Variovorax terrae: one gene and its partner. The protein of the gene in region 1 binds, or shares a complex with, the protein of each later gene. Links are inferred from orthologs where the notes say so. Each region holds a gene or a part of one and is shown on either strand. Other genes may lie near its edges. The genes, in order: scpB and MMF98_RS18225.

The links.
Region 2: scpB (region 1) and MMF98_RS18225 share a complex: the UniProt entries of both Bacillus subtilis proteins name them as parts of the cohesin-like complex. The link is inferred for Variovorax terrae from one-to-one orthologs.

Annotation. Positions count from the first base shown.
Region 1 is NZ_JALGBI010000001.1:2,143,585-2,151,447, reverse strand. What follows is about bases 1,826-4,620. They hold scpB (SMC-Scp complex subunit ScpB), read left to right. Parts: upstream 1,826-2,780; coding sequence 2,781-3,461; downstream 3,462-4,620. Other genes in these bases: MMF98_RS10135 (pseudouridine synthase), read left to right, coding at 3,458-4,620; MMF98_RS10145 (RluA family pseudouridine synthase), read left to right, coding at 1,826-2,658. Also shown: DNA repair helicase YoaA, read left to right, coding at 1-861; MMF98_RS10150 (outer membrane protein assembly factor BamD), read right to left, coding at 824-1,630; more of MMF98_RS10145, read left to right, coding at 1,645-1,825; more of MMF98_RS10135, read left to right, coding at 4,621-4,897; ndk (nucleoside-diphosphate kinase), read left to right, coding at 5,044-5,469; dual-specificity RNA methyltransferase RlmN, read left to right, coding at 5,484-6,629; type IV pilus biogenesis/stability protein PilW, read left to right, coding at 6,633-7,469; MMF98_RS10115 (helix-turn-helix domain-containing protein), read left to right, coding at 7,462-7,863. UniProt on the Bacillus subtilis protein: Participates in chromosomal partition during cell division. May act via the formation of a condensin-like complex containing Smc and ScpA that pull DNA away from mid-cell into both cell halves.
Region 2 is NZ_JALGBI010000002.1:577,502-585,487, reverse strand. Bases 2,054-4,971 are described here. They hold MMF98_RS18225 (segregation and condensation protein A), read left to right. Parts: upstream 2,054-3,042; coding sequence 3,043-3,900; downstream 3,901-4,971. Other genes in these bases: nadB (L-aspartate oxidase), read left to right, coding at 3,946-4,971; MMF98_RS18230 (DUF3460 family protein), read left to right, coding at 2,771-2,974; bamE (outer membrane protein assembly factor BamE domain-containing protein), read right to left, coding at 2,223-2,711; MMF98_RS18240 (hypothetical protein), read right to left, coding at 2,054-2,195. Also shown: MMF98_RS18250 (efflux RND transporter permease subunit), read right to left, coding at 1-586; MMF98_RS18245 (efflux RND transporter periplasmic adaptor subunit), read right to left, coding at 586-1,680; more of MMF98_RS18240, read right to left, coding at 1,752-2,053; more of nadB, read left to right, coding at 4,972-5,535; MMF98_RS18215 (LysR family transcriptional regulator), read right to left, coding at 5,548-6,438; MMF98_RS18210 (diiron oxygenase), read left to right, coding at 6,613-7,530; MMF98_RS18205 (tripartite tricarboxylate transporter substrate binding protein), read left to right, coding at 7,589-7,986. UniProt on the Bacillus subtilis protein: Participates in chromosomal partition during cell division. May act via the formation of a condensin-like complex containing Smc and ScpB that pull DNA away from mid-cell into both cell halves.

The DNA of each region.
Region 1 (7,863 bases):
GAGGCGGTGCAGACGCGGCTGCTGAATCGCGATGCAGGGGGCGCTGAGGCCGGCGGGCCGGGCCGCACCTGGGTGTTCACTTCCGCCACGCTGGGCGACGATGAGCGCCTGCGCTGGTTCACCGAGCCCTGCGGCCTGGGCGCGGCCGAGGTGCTGCGCGTGGGCAGCCCGTTCGACTACGCCCGGCAGTCCGCCCTCTATGTGCCGGCCCATCTGCCCAAGCCGAGCGATCCCTCCCACAGTGCGCAGGTGGCTGCGCTGGTGGCTGCTGCCGTGCGCCGCCTGGGCGGGCGGGCCATGGTGCTCACCACCACGCTGCGGGCGCTCAGGGCGATCGGCGAGGCATTGCAGGCCGAGTTTGCGGACTCGGGCGAGCTGGAGGTGCTGGTGCAGGGGCAGTGGCCCAAGCGCCGCCTGATGGAGCGTTTTCGCGAGGGCGCGGCGGGCGGCGGTCAGCCGGGTTGCGTGCTGGTGGCCTCGGCGTCGTTCTGGGAAGGGGTGGACGTGCCCGGCGATGCTCTGCAACTGGTGGTCATCGACAAGCTGCCGTTTCCACCGCCGAACGATCCGCTGGTCGAGGCCCGCTCGCAGCGGCTCGAATCACAGGGGCGCAGCCCGTTCAAGGACTATTTCGTGCCGGAAGCTGCCGTGGCGCTCAAGCAGGGGGCGGGGCGGCTGATCCGGCGCGAGTCGGACCGCGGCATCCTGGTGGTGTGCGACACGCGCCTGACCGGCATGGGCTATGGGCGGCGGCTGCTGGCGGCTCTGCCGCCGATGCGGCGGCTTCAGTCGCAGGCGGAATTCGAGGAGGCGCTGGATGCGCTCACCAGAGCTGCCACCACGGATCCGAGCGCGTCTTGAAGCCGCGGCTCAGGTATTCGCTCTGGGGATAGCTCTTTTCCATCACGCGCTTGGTGTCGTCGCGCAACTGGGTCATGCCCAGCGCATCGTAGGAGCGGTACAGGATGAACAGGGCTTCCTCGAGCGCCGGCACGTCGCGGTAGTCGGCCAGCGCGATCTGGGCCCGGTTGACGGCGGCCACGTAGGCGCCGCGGCTGTAGTAGTAGCGGGCCACGTGCACCTCGTACTGGGCCAGCGAATTGACGATGTAGGTCATGCGCTGGCGGGCGTCGGGGGTGTAGCGCGAGTCGGGGAAGCGTGCCGCCAGCTCCTTGAACGATTCGAACGATTCCTTGGCGGCCTTCTGGTCGCGCTCAGACAGATCCTGCCGCGACAGGAACGAGAACAGCCCCAGGTTGTCGTTGAAGTTGACGATGCCCTTGAGGTACAGCGCATAGTCCAGCGCCGGGCTGGACGGGTGCAGCTTCATGAAGCGGTCGAGCGTGGCGATGGCCTGGGCCTGCTCATTGGACTTGTACTGGGCGTAGGCCTTGTCGAGCTGGGCCTGCTGCGCCAGCGGCGTGCCGGCGGCGCGGCCTTCGAGCTTCTCGAGCAGCGGAACGGCCTTGTCGTAGCCGCCGGAACTCATCTCGTCCTTGGCTTCGGCATAGATCTTGTTCGGGCTCCAGCCGGCGGTCTTGTCCTCCTTGGTGCTCGAGCACGCTGACAGCAGCAGGGCCAGGGCCACCGCGGACAGCGCAGGGACAACCGATAATTTGGCTCGAAACATTAGGGACATCTTTCTTGAATCAGGGCCATTTCATTATATCGAGCGACCCCGCGGCCGAAGAGGCTGCCGAGGGCCTGGACGACGCGGCCGCCGAGGCCGAGTGGCGTCCGTTGACCGTGGGGCCGGCACAGCATGGCGAGCGCCTCGACCGGGCGCTGGCGGAGCTGGTGCCCGAATTTTCGCGCAGCCATCTGCAGCAGCTGCTCGAGGCCGGCGCCGTCACGCTGAACGGCGTGGTCGCGCTCAAGTCCTCGGCCCGGGTCAAGGCCGGCGACCAGGGCGTGATCGAGCTGCGGCCCACGCTGCAGAGCCAGGCCTTCAAGCCCGAAGCCATGGCGCTGGACGTGGTGTTCGAGGACGAACACCTGCGGGTCATCAACAAGCCGGCCGGCCTGGTAGTGCATCCGGCGCCGGGCAACTGGAGCGGCACGCTGCTCAACGGCCTGCTGGCACGCGACGAGCAGGCGCGGCTGCTGCCGCGCGCCGGCATCGTGCACCGGCTGGACAAGGACACCAGCGGCCTGATGGTGGTGGCCCGCACCCGGGCGGCGATGGATGCGCTGGTGCAGCAGATCGCGGCGCGCGAGGTGAGCCGGCAGTATCTTGCGCTGGCGCATCGCCCGTGGGCCGGGCCGGAGCAGCGGCAGGTCGAGGCGCCCGTCGGCCGCGATCCGCGCAACCGGCTGCGCATGGCGGTCGTCGATCTGAGCAAAAACGCCGGGAAGTCCGCGAGCACCGGTCTTGAGCTGCTACAAAATTCGGAGCAGGGCTGCTGGGTGCGCTGCACGCTGCAAACCGGCCGCACGCACCAGATCCGGGTCCACATGGCGTCCATCGGCCATCCGCTGGTGGCCGATGCGCTGTATGGCGGCGCGCCGGCCGCCGGGCTGGAGCGCCAGGCGCTGCATGCGTTCCGGCTCGCGTTCGTCCATCCCGCCACGCAGCAGCCGCTCGAGTTCCGGGCCGCCTTGCCCGGCGATCTGAGCCGGGCCTTGCAGGCCTGGGGGCTGAGTTACAATTCACCGTAGTGGCCCCAGGGCCATGGCCCCCGCCGCTCTGCGGAGTGGCACCCGTTGCGCAGCTTCCCGGTTGGCCGCAACGCTCGAACTAAAACGCGCCTGTTGGCGCCTTTTCCCGGAATCGCAACATCATGAATACGGCGGATGCCAAGCGTGTCCTCGAAACCGCCTTGATCTGCTCGCAGCAACCCTTGCCGGTGCGCGAGCTGCGCGTGCTGTTCAATGACGAACTCGGGGCCGACACGATCAAGACCCTGCTGCAGGACCTGCAGAACGACTGGGCCCAGCGCGGCGTCGAGCTGGTCGGCGTGGCCAGCGGCTGGCGCTTCCAGAGCCGGCCCGAGATGCGCGAATACCTGGACCGGCTGCATCCCGAGAAGCCGCCCAAGTACACCCGCGCCACGCTGGAGACGCTGGCCATCATCGCCTACCGCCAGCCGGTCACGCGCGGCGACATGGAAGACATCCGCGGCGTCACCATCAACACGCTGATCCTCAAGCAGCTCGAGGACCGGGGCTGGGTCGAGGTCATCGGCCACCGCGAGGCGGTCGGCCGTCCGGCGCTGTTCGCCACCACGCGGCAGTTCCTCGACGATCTCGGCATCGAATCGCTCGACCAGCTGCCCATGCTGGACAACCCGGCCCAGCAGGCCAGCGTGCTGGAATCCCTGAACCATCTGAGCGCCACATTGCAGCCGGGCCTGCCCATCGATGCGGACGCACCCCACGAGGAAGAGGCCGCGGTCACCGCGGCGGAGTCCGGCGAGGTCGCCTCGGGCGACGAGGCCGGGCCCATTGGAACCCCATCATGAACGAACACACTCCCGGCACGGCAACCCAGGCATCCGCCGACGAAATTGAGGAAAACAAGGCGCAGGTCCTTGTCCCGCGGCCGCGAGATGCTATGGAATCTGTAGCAGAGGAAGCACTCGAAGCGCAGGACGACGACCGCGACGAGGAGGATGACGAAGACGACGAGGACGGCCCTGGCCGCCGCCGCGCGTCCGAGGCGCCGCGTGCTGCCGAGCCGGAGGCCAACCGCTTTGCCGACGTGGTGTCGGGCCAGTTCGATGCCGACGAGGAGAGCGCCGAGCTGGCGCCGCCCAAGCGCGTGCTGGGCGCCCAGGTCGACACGCCCAAGCTGCACAAGGTGCTGGCCCAGGCCGGGCTGGGTTCGCGCCTCGAGATGGAGCAGCTCATCATGGAAGGGCGCATCTCGGTCAACAACGAGCCGGCCCACATCGGCCAGCGCATCCAGTTCGGCGATTCCGTCAAGGTCAACGGCAAGCCGATCCGCTTTCGCATCGCGCCGCCGCCGGCCCGGGTGATCGCCTACCACAAGCCGGTGGGCGAGGTCGTGACGAACGACGATCCGCAGAACCGGCCCACCGTGTTCCGCAAGCTGCCCAAGCTGTTCCAGGGCAAATGGCAGTCGGTCGGCCGGCTCGACCTGAACACCGAAGGCCTGCTGCTGTTCACCAGCTCGGGCGAACTGGCCAACAAGCTCATGCACCCGCGCTTCGGGCTGGAGCGCGAGTACGCGGTGCGCGTGCTCGGCGCCTTGAGCAACGAGGAGCGGCAGCGCCTGCTGGACGGCGTGAAGCTGGACGACGGCATGGCCCAGTTCGGCTCGATCGAGGACGGCGGTGGCGAAGGCTCCAACTGCTGGTACCGGGTGACGATTTCCGAGGGCCGCAACCGCGAGGTGCGGCGCATGTTCGAGGCGGTCGGCCATGCCGTGAGCCGCCTGATCCGCATCCGCTACGGCGCCATGGTGCTGCCGCGCGGGCTCAAGCGCGGGGCCTGGATGGAGCTCGACGAGCGCGACATCCGCGCCCTGATGCAGGCCGCCGGCGCCGAGCGGGCTGCCGGCCGCGGCCAGGCGGGCGGGCAGGCCGATGACGCCGAAGGCCAGGGCCGCGGCGGCAATCGCAACAACCGCCGCCGGGGCGGGCGCAGCGGCGGGCCGCGTGGCGACGGCCAGCGCCAGCCGCCCTCCCAGGCGGGCAACGGCAATGGCGGCGGCCAGGGCCAGCGGCGCAAGGACCGCTCCGACCGTGGCGACCGCCAGGGGCAGGGCGGCAATGCGCAGCCCGATCCGATGAAAACCGCCTTCGGCTACATCGGTGCCGACAGTTTCACGCGCCAGCGCCAAGGCCCGGGCCAGGGACAGCGCCGCGGCCCCGGGGGCGGCGGTGGCATGGGCGGCGGACAGCGCCGGGGCGGCGGTGGCGGCCGCGGCCGCTGATCCGGACGCCAGGCGGCGCGCACGGCCGCGCTGACAGGATTGTTTTTGCCTGATTTCACGGGGAAATCACCCGGGCAGGCTAAAATACAAGGCTTTGCCCAATGGGCGAAAAATCGAAACCACAAGTTCAGGATCAAAGACTCATCATGGCTATCGAACGCACCCTTTCCATCATCAAACCCGACGCTGTGGCGAAAAACGTGATCGGCCAGATCTACGCCCGTTTCGAGGCCGCCGGCCTGAAGATCGTGGCCGCCAAGATGGCCCACCTGTCGCGCGGCGAAGCCGAAGCCTTCTACGCCGTGCACAAGGAACGTCCCTTCTTCAAGGACCTGGTGGATTTCATGATCTCCGGCCCGGTGATGATCCAGGCGCTCGAAGGCGAGAACGCCATCCTGAAGAACCGCGAGCTGATGGGCGCGACCGATCCCAAGAAGGCGGCCCCGGGCACCATCCGCGCCGACTTCGCCGACAGCATCGATGCCAATGCCGTGCACGGCTCCGATGCCGCCGAAACCGCCCAGGTGGAAGTCGGCTTCTTCTTCCCCGGCATGAACGTTTACTCCCGGTAATCGTTCCCGATGCGATGACGGCCAACCTGCTCGACCACGACCTCGACGGTTTGGCCGCCTTCTGCGAGCGGCTCGGCGAAAAACGCTTCCGGGCCACCCAGCTGTTCCGCTGGATCCACCAGAAGGGCGCTTCCGACTTCGACCAGATGAGCGATCTGGCCAAGTCGCTGCGCGAGAAGCTCAAGACGGCGGCCCATGTGCAGGGCCTGCCCGTCATCACCCAGCACGAGTCCGCCGACGGCACCATCAAGTGGCTGTTCGACGTGGGCGACGGCAATGCCGTCGAAGCCGTTTTCATTCCCGAGGATGACCGGGGCACGCTGTGCGTGTCGTCGCAGGCCGGCTGCGCGGTCGGCTGCCGCTTCTGCTCCACCGGCCACCAGGGCTTCAGCCGCAACCTGACCGCGGGCGAAATCATCGCCCAGCTCTGGTTCGCCGAGCATTTCCTGCGCCGGCATCTGAAGACCGACGAGCGCGTGATCTCCAACGTGGTGATGATGGGCATGGGTGAGCCGCTGCAGAACTATGCGGCGCTGGTGCCTGCATTGCGCACCATGCTGGACGACCATGGCTACGGCCTGTCGCGCCGCCGCGTCACCGTGTCCACCTCCGGCGTGGTGCCGATGATGGACCGGCTCGGCGAGGACTGCCCGGTGGCGCTGGCCGTCTCGCTGCATGCGCCCAACGATGCGCTGCGCGACAACCTGGTGCCGCTGAACCGCAAGTACCCGCTGGCCGAGCTGCTCGATGCCTGCCAGCGCTACCTGGCCCATGCGCCGCGCGACTTTATCACCTTCGAATACTGCATGCTCGACGGCGTGAACGACCAGCCCGAGCACGCGCACCAGCTGATCGACCTGGTGCAGCGCCACGCGGGGCGGGGCGTGTCGTGCAAGTTCAACCTGATTCCCTTCAATCCTTTTCCCGCCTCCGGACTGACGCGCTCGCCCCACAGCCGCGTGGTGGCATTCGCCAAAATCCTCAGTGATGCTGGTATCGTGACGACCGTGCGCAAAACCCGCGGCGACGATATCGATGCCGCTTGCGGCCAGCTCGCCGGGGACGTGAAAGACCGCACCCGCGTGGGCGAACGCATCACTAGGCAGCGCACCGTGATGTTGAAACCGGCCGGCGCACTGGCCGCTACCAAGGAGAGCTGAGGCATGAAAAGGTCCGCTGTGGGGTGGGAGCACGCCAGGCAATGGTTTTTCTGGGCATGGCTGGCCGCCGTCTCGCTGGGAGGGCTGGCGGGCTGCGCGTCCCATTCCTCGGGGCCGGGCGCCTCTGACAGCCACGCCGACCTGGTGACGAACTCCGACGAGCCCGAGGCCCGCAAGCGTGCGCGCATCCGCCTGGAGCTGGCCACCGGCTATTTCGAGCAGGGCCAGACCACAGTGGCGCTGGACGAGCTCAAGCAGGCGATCGCCACCGACCCCAGCTTTGCCGACGCCTACAGCCTGCGCGGCCTGGTCTACATGCGCCTGAACGACGCGCGCATGGCGGAAGACAGCTTTCGCCGGGCCATTTCGCTGAATCCGCGCGATGCCAATGCCCTGCACAACTACGGCTGGCTGATGTGCCAGCAGGCCCGCTACAGCGAGGCCGACCAGGCATTCGCCCAGGTCCTGACCAACCCCACCTACGGCGACCGGGCCAAGACCCTGATGACCCAGGGCCTGTGCCAGGCCCGGGCCGGCAAGCGCGAGGAGGCCGAGCGCAGCCTGTCGCGCGCCTACGAGCTCGACGCCGCCAACCCGGTGACCGGCTACAACCTGGCCCTGCTGTTGTACCAGCGCAGCGAATTCACGCGCGCCCAGTTCTACATCCGGCGCCTGAACAACAGCGAACTGGCCAATGCCGAGTCGCTGTGGCTGGGCGTCAAGGTGGAGCGACGCATGGAGAACCGTGAAGCCATGCAGCAACTGGTGGAGCAGCTCAAGAAGCGCTATCCCCAATCGAAGGAACTCGCGGCGTACGATCGGGGGACTTTCGATGAATGAGTCTGCTGCCTCGATGGCGGACCCGTCCGCAGCCCTGACGCCGGTGATGGAATCCGCCGTGGCGGCGGGGGCGCTGCTGCGCCAGGCGCGGGAAGCCGCGGGCCTGCATATCGCCGCGCTGGCGGTGTCGCTCAAGGTGCCGGTGAAGAAACTGGAGGCGCTGGAAGCGGGCCGCCTCGACCTGCTGCCCGACGCCGTGTTCGTTCGCGCCCTGGCGTCCAGCGTCTGCCGCACGCTCAAGGCCGACCCTGCGCCCATTCTGGACCGGCTGCCGCAACTGGGCGCGCCGCTGCTGAAGCTCGATCAGTCCGGCCTCAACGCGCCTTACCGCGCGCCCAGCGATGCCCCGCGCCCCAGCCTGTGGGGCTCGCTGTCGCGGCCGGGCCTGCTGGCC
Region 2 (7,986 bases), on another replicon or contig:
CGGCCAGGCGCTGCGGGTCGGGAATGACCTCGTAGCTGCGCACCTCGCCACCCAGCGCGTTGACCTCGGCCACGCCCGGCAGGGTGCGCAAAGCGGGCCGGATCACCCAGTCGAGCACGCGGCGGCGCTCGGCCAGCGAATGGCCCTCGCCCTCCAGCGTGAACATGAACATCTCGCTGAGCGGCGTGGCGATGGGCGCGAGCCCGCCCGCGGCGCTGGGCGGCAACTCGCGCATCACGCCGGCCAGCCGCTCGCTGACCTGCTGGCGCGCCCAGTAGACATCGGTGCCCTCGTCGAAATCGATGGTCACGTCGACGATGCCGTACTTGGCCATGGAGCGCACCATGCGCTTGTGCGGGATGCCCAGCATCTCGATCTCGATCGGCGTGGCCACCCGCTGCTCCACCTCTTCCGGCGTCATGCCCGGCACCTTGAGGATCACCTTGACCTGGGTCGGCGAGATGTCGGGAAACGCGTCGATCGGCAGTTGCAGGTAGGCCAGCGCGCCCATCACGGCCGCCGCCAGGGCGAGCGCCAGCACCAGCCAGCGCTGGCGCAGGCTGGCCTCCATCCATCGGTTCAGCATCATGGCTCTCCCTGCAGCAGGCCCTTGAGGGCCGCGATGCCGGTCGCCACGACGCGGCTGCCGGCGCCCAGGGCGCCTTGCACCACTGCCGTGTCGTCATCCGCCGACCAGGGCCGCACGGCCACCGGGCGCACCGTGTCGCCCGAGGCCACGAACACGGCCGGCTGGTTGCGCCACTGGAACACCGCGCGCGCCGGCACCTGCACCAGGGCCTGGCCCGCGGGCAGCGCCTGGGACGGCGCGGCAAGGCGCAGCTGCAGCGGCACCGACTGGCCGGCCTGCAGCCGGCCGGCCTGGGTCACGCCGATGCGCACGCGCTGCGTGGCCGAGCCGTCGAGCGCGGGCACCACGGCCAGCACCGTGCCGGCGGCCTCGTGGGTCGGCATGAGCGCGGCGTCGCCGGCACGCGGCAGCGCCGCGGTGGCCGGCAGCAGGGCTTCCACCTCGAGCTGCTGGCCCTGGGCCAGCCGGAACAGGGTGTCGCCGGCCGCGAAACGCTGGCCGGCCACAGCATTGACTTCGATCACGGTGCCGGCGGCCGGCGCCACCAGCACGGGCTGGGCCTGCGCTGCGGCCTGGATGCCGCTGCCCTGCAACACCTGGGTGCGCGCCAGCAGCGCGGCGCGGGTTTCCTGCACGCGCGCCTGCGCGGCGCGCCAGCGGGCCGCGGGAATGATGCCTTCCTCGTACAGGGCGGCATCGCGGCGCAGCGTGCCTTCGGCCAGATCGGCCTGGGCGCGCGCCTCGGCCTGGGCGCGCCGGGCTTCAAACCAGTCCGGGCTGTTGAAGTGGGCCAGGGCCTGGCCGGCCCGCACGGCGCTGCCGGGCGCCACCAGCAGGCGCGACACCGCGCCGGCAAACGGGGCGGCGACGGCGGATTGCGCGCCCAGGGCCGGCTGCACGCGGCCGGTGGCCGCCACCACCAGGTTCTGCACCGCCTTGGCGGGCACCAGGGCGATGCCCAGGGCCTGGCTCTGGGCGGCGCTGATGCGCAGTTCGGCGGGGGGCGCAGGCGGCGCCACGGTCTGGGCCTGGCCGGCACAGCACCAGGCCAGCCAAGGCAGCGCCCACAGGGGCGCCAGAGACTTCAACATGAAAAACTCCTGACAAAAGCAAAACGACCGCGGCGCCCCGTCACAGGGAGCCGCGCGGACTCACGAAAAGCTCAGGAGAAAACGGGAGGCGCCAGCGCGGGCGGCGGCGCGTTGGGCGGGCGCGAACGCGGCGTGAACAGCACGCGCCGAACCCGGGCGGCCCGCCGCGCCGTCGCCGCCAGGTACAGGCCGGGCAGCAGGGCCAGCACGGCGAAGAACGCGGGCGCCAGCGCGAGGAAGATGGCGGGAGAGGCAAACACGGCGCGCAGCCCGGGCTCCACGCTCACGGCGGCGCCCTCGGAGGCATCGCCGGGCGACGAAGGAACTGCTGCCGCCGCCTCGGCGCTGCGCGGCGCCTGGTAGGTCGGCGCCTTGCTCAGGTGGACATGCCAGCCCGCCAGCCGCGACGCGCCGAAATGGCCGTGCACCAGGGGCCCCAGCACCTGCAGCAGCACCAACAGCAGCACCAGCCACGTCCAGGGCGTGAGGCGTCGGTGCGATACGGGGCGATGCATGGGCCGATTATAAATTTCCCGCTGGCGCTACGGCCCGCTGTTGCCCTGCCCGGGCGTGGTGTCGAGCACCGACTGCGTGGAAACCACCCGCAGCTCGGCATTGAACACCGCGGTGAAGATCTTCGCGTCGGCCTGGTTCGGGCCGTCCGCGTAGCGCCAGTCGCAGTGGGTCTCGTTCTTCAGTAGGAACGGCGTGACCTTCATCGGCTTGCCCAGGCTGCGCCGCACCTCGTCCAGCGTCATGCCGGGCTGCACCCGGGCGAAGTTCTCGGGCGTCAGCACCTGGCGCAGCGCGCTCATCCTGCCGTCCGCGCCGATGGTGATCATGTAGTTCTTGTGGCCGGCGGGCTGGCGGTTGTACTCGAAGGTGCGGGCGCCGCCGGGCTCGTCCCAGACTTTTTCGGGCTCGCCGAAGCGCGCGCGCACGTCGGCTTCGGTGGAAACGCCCTCCTCCAGTTCGCTGATGCGCTGGGGGTCGCAGCCCACCAGTCCCAGCAGCGCAGAAATCAATCCCATGGTGCAAATCCTCGTCCACATGGTGGCCCCGGTAAAATTGAGCAAACGAGGTCCAGTTTATGTCCATCTTCCGCCGCCCCCATTACCAGTCCGAAGTCACCCAGTTCATCGAGCAGCTCAAGGCCGAAAAGCCCGACCTGGAAGCCCAGCAGCGCGCCGGACGCGCCCTGCTGTGGGACAAGAGCGTGGACCGCAGCGCCTGGGAAGAGTACCGCGAGGCCGAAGTGCCGCAACAGCCCTACGTCTACCAGACCCATGCCTGACAGCCATCAAAAATGGCAGATGTCCTCGTCCCGTGGACATTTCATGCTATTGATTTGATAGCGATTTCATGACTTCCCCCACCGACACCGCCGATCTGGCGCCCGCGGAGGCCCCGCTCGCGCCGGGCATGCCCGAGGTGGTGGACCAGGTGGCGCTGGCCCGGCTCTATGGCGAGCCGCTGTTCGCGCTGCCGACCGACCTCTACATCCCGCCCGACGCGCTGGAAGTGTTCCTGGAGGCCTTCGAGGGCCCGCTGGACCTGCTGCTCTACCTGATCCGCAAGCAGAATTTCAACATCCTCGACATCCCGATGGCCGGCGTGACGCGCCAGTACCTGACCTACGTGGACGAGATCCGCAGCCACAACCTCGAGCTGGCGGCCGAATACCTGCTGATGGCGGCCATGCTGATCGAGATCAAGTCGCGCATGCTGCTGCCGCCCAAGAAGACGGCCGAGGGCCAGGAGCCCGAAGACCCGCGCGCCGAGCTGGTGCGCCGCCTGCTCGAGTACGAGCAGATGAAGCTGGCCGCCGCGCGCCTGAACGAGGTGCCGCAGCTGGGCCGCGACGTGCTGCGCGCGCAGGTCTACATCGAGCAGTCGCTGCAGCCGCGCTTTCCCGACGTCCACCTGGCCGACCTGCAGGAGGCCTGGCGCGACATCCTCAAGCGCGCCAAGCTGGTGCAGCACCACAAGATCACCCGCGAAGAGCTCAGCGTGCGCGAGCACATGAGCATCGTGCTGCGCGCGCTGCAGGGCCGCAAGTTCATCGAGTTCGAGAGCCTGTTCGACCCCGCGCGCGGCGTCCAGGTGATGATCGTGACCTTCATCGCGATGCTCGAACTCGCCAAGGAAACCCTGATCGACATCACCCAGGCCGAGGCCTTCGCGCCGATCTACGTGCGCCTGGCCTTCACTCCCACCTAGCCGACCGCCAGCCCGGCAGCGGCGGCGGTAACGAAGTCATCCCCCGTGAAACCCTCCCCCTCCCCGCACCGCGATTTCGACGTGCTGATCGTCGGCAGCGGCCTGGCCGGCCTGTCGGCCGCGCTGCACCTGGCCCCCACCCACCGCGTGGCGGTGCTCACCAAGCGTGCCATGGCCGACGGCTCCAGCGGCTGGGCCCAGGGCGGCATCGCCGCCGTGCTGAACGAGGGCGACAGCTTCGACTCGCACGTGGACGACACCCTGGTGGCCGGTGCCGGCCTGTCCGACCCCGCGGCCACGCGCTTCGTGGTCGAGCATGCTCCGGGGAGCATCGCCTGGCTGCGCGAGCTGGGCGTGCCGTTCTCACTGCAAGACGGCCAGCTGCACCTGACGCGCGAAGGTGGCCACAGCGCGCGCCGCATCGCCCACGTGACCGACGCCACGGGCGCGGCGGTGCAGAAGACCCTGATCGAGCACGTGCGGCGCACGCCCAACATCACGCTGTTCGAGCACCACACGCTGGTGGACCTGATCACCGGCAAGAAGCGCGGCCTGCCGATCAACCGCTGCCTGGGCCTGTACGCGCTGGATGAGCGCATCGACCAGGTCGTGACCTTCCGCGCGCCGCACACCATCCTGGCCACGGGCGGCGCCGGCAAGGTCTACCTCTACACCACCAACCCCGACACTGCCACCGGCGACGGCATCGCCGCGGCCTGGCGCGCGGGCTGCCGCGTGACGAACATGGAGTTCATCCAGTTCCACCCGACCTGCCTGTACCACCCGCACGCCAAGAGCTTCCTGATCTCGGAAGCGGTGCGCGGAGAGGGCGGGCGGCTGCTGCTGCCCGATGGCACGCGCTTCATGCTAGCCCACGACCCGCGCGCCGAGCTGGCGCCGCGCGACATCGTGGCGCGCGCGATCGACTACGAGATGAAGAAGCATGGCCTGGACTGCGTGCACCTGGACATCTCGCACCAGCCGCTGGCCTTCATCCAGCAGCACTTCCCCAACATCTATGCGCGCTGCCTGGAGCTGGGCATCGACATCTCGAAGCAGCCGATTCCCGTGGTGCCGGCCGCGCACTACACCTGCGGCGGCATCCACACCGACCTGCAGGGCCGCACCGACCTGGCCGGCCTGCACGCGATCGGCGAGACCGCCTACACCGGCCTGCACGGCGCCAACCGGCTGGCCAGCAACTCGCTGGTCGAATGCATGGTGTTCGCGCGCTCGGTCGCGCAGGACATCCTGGCCACCGCGCTGCCCACGCCCCCGGCGCTGCCCGCCTGGGACGACAGCCAGGTGACGGACGCCGACGAATCGGTCGTGATCTCGCACAACTGGGACGAGCTGCGCCGCTTCATGTGGGACTACGTGGGCATCGTGCGCACCAACAAGCGGCTGGAGCGCGCGGCGCACCGCATCGCGCTGCTGCAGGGCGAGATCCAGGAGTTCTACGCCAACTTCCACGTCACGCGCGACCTGCTGGAGCTGCGCAACCTCGTGACCGTGGCGGAGCTGATCGTGCGCTCGGCCCAGTCGCGCCACGAGAGCCGGGGCCTGCACTTCAGCCGCGACTACCCGCAGACCGAGCCGCTGGGCCAGCCCACGGTGCTGACGCCGCCGGCCTGAGCGCGCCCGGCCTCAGCGGGCCAGCCGCTGCGCCATGGCGACGAAGGCATGCAGCGCCGGGTTGTCGTTGGACGGCCGGTAGGCCAGCCCGAGCTGGTAGCGCACCGGCGCGCGGCCACGGCGCACCTGCAGGTAGGCCACCTGCCCGATCTGCACCGAACGCATGGCCTGCGGCACCAGCGCCACGCCCAGGCCGCTGGCCACCAGCGCGAGGATGGTCTGCATCTGCGAGGCCACCTGCACGAAGTTCGGGATGAAGCCGCTTTCGCGGCAGGCCGCCACCACCACGCTCTCGAAGCCCGGCCCCTCCTGGAAGGTGAAGCCCACGAAACTCTCCGCCGCGAGGCTGGCCAGCTGCACCCGCTTCTGCCCGCCAAGCGGGTGGTCTTGCGGCACGGCCAGCACCAGTTCCTGCTCGGCAAAGCTCTCCACCCGGAAATCCTGCGCGTCGTACAGCGGCGGCACCACCACGCCGAGGTCCGTGCTGCCGCTGACCAGCGCCTCCATCTGCTGCGAGGTGGTGGCACCATGCAGCACCAGCTTGACGTCGGGGTAGTCGCGGCGAAAGGCGCGCAGCAGTCGGGGCACCACCTCCAGCCCCGCGCTCGGCACGAACGACAGGCCGAGCGTGCCGAACTTACCGGCCGCCGCGCGGCGCGCCACGTCCATCGACACCTGCGCATGGTGCAGCGTGCGCTGCGCCTCGCGCAGAAAGGCCTCGCCCGCGGCCGTCACACGCACGCCGTGGCGCGAGCGGTCCAGCAGCGTCACGCCCAGGCTGGCTTCGAGCCGCTGCACCGCCACGCTCAGCGGCGGCTGCGAGACATGCAGGCGCTCGGCCGCGCGGCGGAAGCTGCGCTCCTCGGCCACGGCGACGAACTGGCGAAGCTGGCGCAGGTCCATGCGAGTTCCTTGATCGGCCCGGTGATACGAAGATGCTATCACCAGCCCCTGCAAATGGTATTTGACTGAGCCTCGGCCTTCCCCGAGCATGGGTCCAACGCCGAGGCTGCGCGCCGCGGCGGAGACGGCCCGCCCCACGCCGCGGCCCCCGATGACCTGTGCAGGAACACGCCGATGCAAGCCTCGCTTCTGGAAGAACTCACCCCGGTGCCCAACCCCTACCCGATCCGCTCGGAACTCGAATACCCCGAGGCCTGGCGCCTGTGCCAGCAGTCGCGCGAGCTGGCCTGGGACCCGCGCGACATCGACTTCTCGGACCTCGCGGCGGCCGATCTTCCCGCCGAGGTGCGCGCCGCCGGCGCCGAGTGGTGGAGCCTGCGCGCCTGGATGGAGCATGGCGCCATCCCCTACGGCGCCGAGCGGCTGCGCGAGGCGATCTTTTCGCACCAGCCGTTCGAGATCAAGCAGCACATCGTGAACTTCATCGCCGAGGAGCTGCGCCACCACGAGGCCTCGTTCCTGATCGCCCAGGGCCTGGCCGGCTACCAGGACGAGCCGCGCGCCGACTACTTCAAGCAGGTGATCCCGCGCTTTCACGACGAGAGCGACGAGAAGGCCATGAGCTTCTACGCGGGGCTGGCCGTCAACACGCTGTTCGAGCAGCTCTCGGGCGAGCTGCTGCAGGCGCGCTACGAGAACGCGCGCTTCGCCTCGATCCGCAGCGCCTGCCAGCTGATCCTGCGCGACGAGGCGCGGCACATCCAGTTCGGCCGCATCATCATGCGGCGCTTCTTCTCCTCGCTCTCGGCGGCCGAGCGCCGGCTGATCGGCGAGAAGGTCGCCAAGAAGCTGCGCGGCAGCCTGCTCAACGGCGTCTACGCCGTGGTCAACCTGCCGCCCGAGGAGCGCGCGCGCGCCGGCCGCAACCGGGCGCTGGCCGCCGAATACGGCCTGGGCGCGACCCACCCCGACCAGGAGATCGCCATCATCAAGCGCGCACTCGACCAGATCCGCGAGGACATCGCGCCCTACGGCGTCGAGATTCCCGAGGTGCGCGAGGTGGACCAGGCGGCGCCGCTGGCCCTCCCATGAGAAACCATCCCCGCGCTTTCTGCCCCTCTGCAGCCATTCCCACCCCACGGAGCCTTTCATGATCTCTTTGTCGAGCCTTCTGCACCGGGGCCGGGCCAGCGCGGCGGCCCTGGCCTTGCTGGCCTGCGCGGCCGCTGCCCAGACGCCGCTGCCGGGCCGCCCGATCACCCTGGTCGTGCCCTACCCGCCCGGCGGCTCCGCCGACATCCTGGCCCGCATGGTCGGTGAAAGGCTCGGCCACCAGCTCGGCCAGACCGTGGTGGTCGAGAACAAGGCCGGCGCCGGCACCGCGATCGGCGCCAAGGCGGTGGCCGACGCCGCACCCGACGGCCACACCCTGCTGCTGGGCACCGTCAGCTCGCAGGCCATCAACCCGGCCATGACCAAGGTGGGCTACGACCCGCTCAGGAACTTCGCCACCGTGTCGCCGCTGGCCTCCATCCCCTTCGTGCTGGT